DNA from 2 places in the Bacillus sp. DJP31 genome. Region 1 is predicted to be linked to the other one. Evidence: predicted binding sites of a transcription regulator. Region 1 holds the regulator's gene; the other holds the start of a gene.
The links. Region 1 encodes CtsR, which represses protease genes until heat stress. Its sites were predicted from a motif close to ATGGTCAATAAAGGTCAAACA; they were not measured.
Positions count from the first base shown of each region.

Region 1 (2,407 bases):
GCACAGAGCAGGTAATTAATAAGTGTTACAACATCAAGTTTAAACTGTATCTTTGTAGCCGATGGCATCCTGAATAGAAGCTATTTCTTCTTCTGAAACAATTTTTTGAAACAAATTGTGGAATGTGTTATTCTTCTTCAAGAGGGCACCTCTTCTGTAGTTTGTTTGTCAGCAAACATCATTCTACAAGAAAGGTGTCCTTTTTGGTATACTTTTTTTGGGTTTTATTGGTTAATCAACACTCGTGATAATATACGCCTTTTTAGGCAGATGTCTTTTGGTTGACGCATAAAACTGAGTTTCGACACATAACGCTGCGATTTCAGTGAAGCCTTCGGTTTTCTAGTAAACAATTACGTAAAGAACTCATTAGTTAGTAAAAAAACAAGATCATTAATGCGAAAGTAGCTCATTCATAGCGTTGCCTTTCTGCATTTCATAGGTCATCTTTTTATCGTATAGCATATTATTTCCCCAATCTCTATACCCTTTGATAAAGCACAGAATAGAGAAGGGGGCAATTTTGATGATGAATATTACGCTTCATCCTGAACTTCCAATCATTGTGGGGAGGTTGTTGTTAGCCGTTTTATTATGTGGATTAGTTGGAATAGAGAGAGAGGTTAATCAACATCCAGCAGGATTTCGAACCCATCTATTAGTTGGTGTAGGTTCTTGTCTTATGATGATTCTCTCATTGTATGGGTTTGAACCTTTTCTAGATAATGAACATATACAATTTGACCCAGCAAGGATTCCATCCTATGTGATTAGTGGTATTGGGTTCCTCGGTGCAGGAACAATATTAGTGAAGGATTCGACAGTAAGAGGACTAACAACTGCAGCATCTATATGGGTGGTAGCAGGATTAGGTTTAATTATCGGTGTAGGCCTTTATTCTGTTGCTATTATTACAACTTTTATCATTTTGGTCATTCTTATAGCCCTAAATAAGTTCGAGAATCATTTCTTACAGAGAAGAAGAAGAGATTACCTAAAGGTAAGTATATCAGTAAGAGAAGAGCTATTTAAGGTCATACAATGTATTAATGAATTCAATGGGAAAATCACAAATATTGTTTGCCAGCAAGATCAAACCATAATTTCGTTTAATTTAAATGCATATAATCAAGTCGACTTACTTGAACAGTTATTTTTAATTAAAGGAGTACATAATTTTACAAAGTTAAAATGAAATCATTATGTTTTGATCGTTTTTTGGCAAGGATAGTTCTAGACTAAGTGTTGATAGTTGAAAATTCATGTAGGTCTTTATATAATGTTATTATAGTCAAAGATAGTCAAAGTCAGAAGGGCAGGGGGTTGAGTGAGAAATATATCTGATGTTATTGAACATTATTTAAAGCAGGTATTGAATGTTAGCAGGGACAAGGCAATCGAAATTAAGAGGAATGAGATAGCAGATAAGTTCCAGTGCGTTCCATCTCAAATCAATTATGTTATTAATACGCGCTTTACATTGGAAAGAGGCTATATAGTTGAGAGCAAGCGTGGCGGAGGGGGTTACATCCGAATCGTCAAGGTTGAAATTCATGATAGAATCCATCTGATTGATCAAATATTGCAGTTAATTCATAAGGAATTGTCACAAAGCAATGCTGAGGACATAATTGTTAGGCTTGTAGAAGAAGCCATGATCACTCATAGAGAAGCTAAAATTATGTTAAGCGTCATAGACCGTTCAGTCCTGATGTTAAATTTACCATATAGAGATGAACTCCGTTCTCGTCTACTAATATCGATGTTAAATACATTGAAATATAAATAGCCAATCCGAATTTCTTTAATCGCCTAGGGGAGTGGTGACTAGTGGTTTGTCAAGAATGTCAAAAAAGACCCGCAACTTTGCATTTTACTAAAATCATAAATAGTGAAAAGTCGGAAATTCACTTGTGTGATCAGTGTGCAAAGGAAAAAGGTGAGCTTTCTATGTTTTCAGAGGGGGCTGGTTTCTCTTTCACTAATTTACTTGAAGGATTACTTAACTTTGAACAATCTTTTAAGGGAACAGCAACAAATGCATTTACACAAACGGAAGTATTACAATGTGAACGGTGTAAAATGACGTTCCAACAATTTGTAAAAGCAGGAAGATTTGGGTGCTCAAACTGCTATAGGACCTTTCAGCTCCAGCTTGAACCAGTGTTGAGAAGATTGCATAGTGGAAATACAATTCATACTGGTAAGATCCCGAAACGGATTGGTGGAAATATCCATGTGAAGAAGCAAATCGAGCAATTAAGAGCAGAGCTAAAAGAATTGGTAACTAAGGAAGAATTTGAGGCTGCAGCCAAGTTGAGAGACCAAATAAGAGAATTAGAAGGCTCATTAAACAATCAAGATAGGGAGGGGCATTAACGCTATGTCACTTCAACGATTTATTGAC
Region 1 covers NZ_JBMERO010000021.1:57,077-59,483, reverse strand. Annotated here, with positions in the region: gene ACOI1C_RS16920 (MgtC/SapB family protein) at 527-1,195, shown strand; gene ACOI1C_RS16915 (CtsR family transcriptional regulator) at 1,328-1,789, shown strand; gene ACOI1C_RS16910 (UvrB/UvrC motif-containing protein) at 1,831-2,379, shown strand; gene ACOI1C_RS16905 (protein arginine kinase) at 2,384-2,407, shown strand, end outside.

Region 2 (2,407 bases), on a different contig from region 1:
TCGACTTCGGAAAATAGATGAGATTGCTGACAAGCTTCGAGCAGGAGAGCCCTTTACTATCAGTAAGTGAGGAGGAAATAAAAATGGTTGAGAAAAAAGTAGAAGTTAAATTAAAGTCCGGACTTCAAGCACGTCCTGCCGCTATGTTTGTCCAAGAAGCAAACCGCTTCACATCGGAGATCTTCTTAGAAAAAGACGGCAAGAAAGTAAACGCAAAAAGCATCATGGGACTCATGAGTCTAGCTGTCGGAACTGGCACAGAAGTCACGTTATCTGCCGTTGGTAACGACGAATCAGATGCACTATTGGCACTAGAAAATTTTGTTCAGCAAGAAGTGTAAAGTAATTTAGGGGATGGCCTTTGGGTTATCCTTTTTGTTTTGAACTAAGGCGATGGATGCAAGTAAAAAGAAGGCCAGTCACTTATATTATTTAGGTTTGTTTATGATTTTGGGTATCCGCTCATAAATAGAGATTTTCGCTCATAAAACCGGATATCCGATCATAAATAGAGATTTTCGCTCATCAAACTGGATATCCGATCATAAATAGAGATTTTCGCTCATCAAACTGGGTATCCGCTCATAAATAGAGATTTCCGCTCATAAAGCTGGGTATCCGCTCATAAAACCCAAAATCCGATCATAAAACGTAAATTACTCGCTTGTTCAGATGTCTATCCCTTGGATAACATCCTTCAATAACAAAAAAAAGAGTGAGCCAAGGCTCACCCTTCATAATCAAACTTATTTTTGTTCTTTAGTCACAGTTGAATCCTTTGTCATAACTTGGTCAATTAGACCGTATTCTTTTGCTCTGTCAGCTGTCATGAAGTTGTCACGCTCTGTGTCACGGTTGATAACTTCAATGGGTTGACCTGTGCGTTCGGATAAGATTTCGTTTAGTTTTGCACGTAAGAAAAGAATTCGCTTTGCAGCAATTTCGATTTCAGTTGCTTGGCCTTGAGCTCCACCAAGTGGTTGGTGAATCATTACTTCACTGTTTGGAAGGGAGAAACGCTTACCTTTTTCACCAGCTGCAAGTAAGAACGCACCCATTGATGCTGCCATACCGATACAAATCGTTGATACCTTTGGCTTGATGAATTGCATGGTGTCATAAATGGCCATTCCAGCTGTAATGGAACCACCTGGGCTGTTGATGTATAAAGAAATATCTTTATCTGGATCTTCAGCAGCTAGGAACAATAACTGAGCTACGATTGAGTTGGATACGTTGTCATCAATGGCAGAACCTAACATAATAATTCTGTCCTTTAAAAGACGAGAGTAGATGTCATATGCTCTTTCACCGCGATTGGTTTGTTCAATAACCGTTGGAATTAAATGCAAGATGATTCCTCCTTTTATAAATGCTTCAAATATATATGTATCATACAACTATGGTCAATGAAGGTCAAACGAAAGCCCTCTGATTCATCCTATTCGAGGATGTTACTGAACATGCCCTCTTCGTACCTTATTCATCATAACCAAACTTAGCTGTATTTTAACCATCATATCAAAATATTTCTTGCCCGCAAATCAGTCCTAACATAAATCAGACTTGAAAAGTTATACTATCTCTCATATAATGAATAAGCAACTTAAAAACGTGCGCTCGTAGCTCAGTGGATAGAGCGGTGGTTTCCGGTACCACGTCATGCGGGGGTTCGATTCCCTTCGAGCGCGTTGAAGAATATAAAAAGAATATAAATCAAAAAAGAGTATAGATTTCTTTATACTCTTTTTTGATTTATAATTATTTAGATTGGTTGGATGTAAATAGATCAACAAATGCATGGAATATCTCAATTCCTTGATAAGAAAATAGTGTAATCGCAGTAAGCGAGAACATACCCATAATTATGAAACGAACCCACATCATAATAATCTTCCTCCTTTTAAGATAAAAGTGATGTTACACTCTTTTATTTAAAAGAAGATTATCTAAATAATTGGACTGATAAAATTTGGGATTAAGTACTAGAGGCCTTAGTTTGAAAGTAATTGAAAGATTAAACTGAATTGAAAGTATTAAAATCATGCAGACTAGGCTTAACACATGGATAGTTACTGCTTTGTCTTTACTAGTGTCAAAGGAAATTGAATCAACCTTTTTTTCACTATCCATTACTTCTTGTACAGCATTTATTTGATGACTTTGCTCATGCTCGAAAACAAGGAAAAAAGAAAAAACAAACAATAAGATAAGAGTCAGGGCCATATATTTTTTCACATGTCTCGCCCCTTTAATCGAATTACTACAATCATATACCTTTTACCGTAACTTTAATACTGAAAATTTGTGTGAAACTAAAAATAGCACTAATGCCTTCAAACGGGGATTAGCTTCTGAGCACCACAACTTCTTCTTCCGCCACTTTCTTCACTCTCTCCACAAACTT
Region 2 covers NZ_JBMERO010000012.1:99,011-101,417, reverse strand. Annotated here, with positions in the region: gene whiA (DNA-binding protein WhiA) at 1-70, shown strand, start outside; gene ACOI1C_RS12945 (HPr family phosphocarrier protein) at 84-341, shown strand; gene clpP (ATP-dependent Clp endopeptidase proteolytic subunit ClpP) at 747-1,352, opposite strand; tRNA gene ACOI1C_RS12935 (tRNA-Arg) at 1,617-1,691, shown strand; gene ACOI1C_RS12930 (hypothetical protein) at 1,762-1,887, opposite strand; gene ACOI1C_RS12925 (hypothetical protein) at 1,921-2,238, opposite strand; gene ACOI1C_RS12920 (SRPBCC family protein) at 2,348-2,407, opposite strand, start outside.
Region 2: clpP (ATP-dependent Clp endopeptidase proteolytic subunit ClpP) is a predicted target of CtsR. The motif match lies at 1,403-1,423, and genes of this name have one in related genera.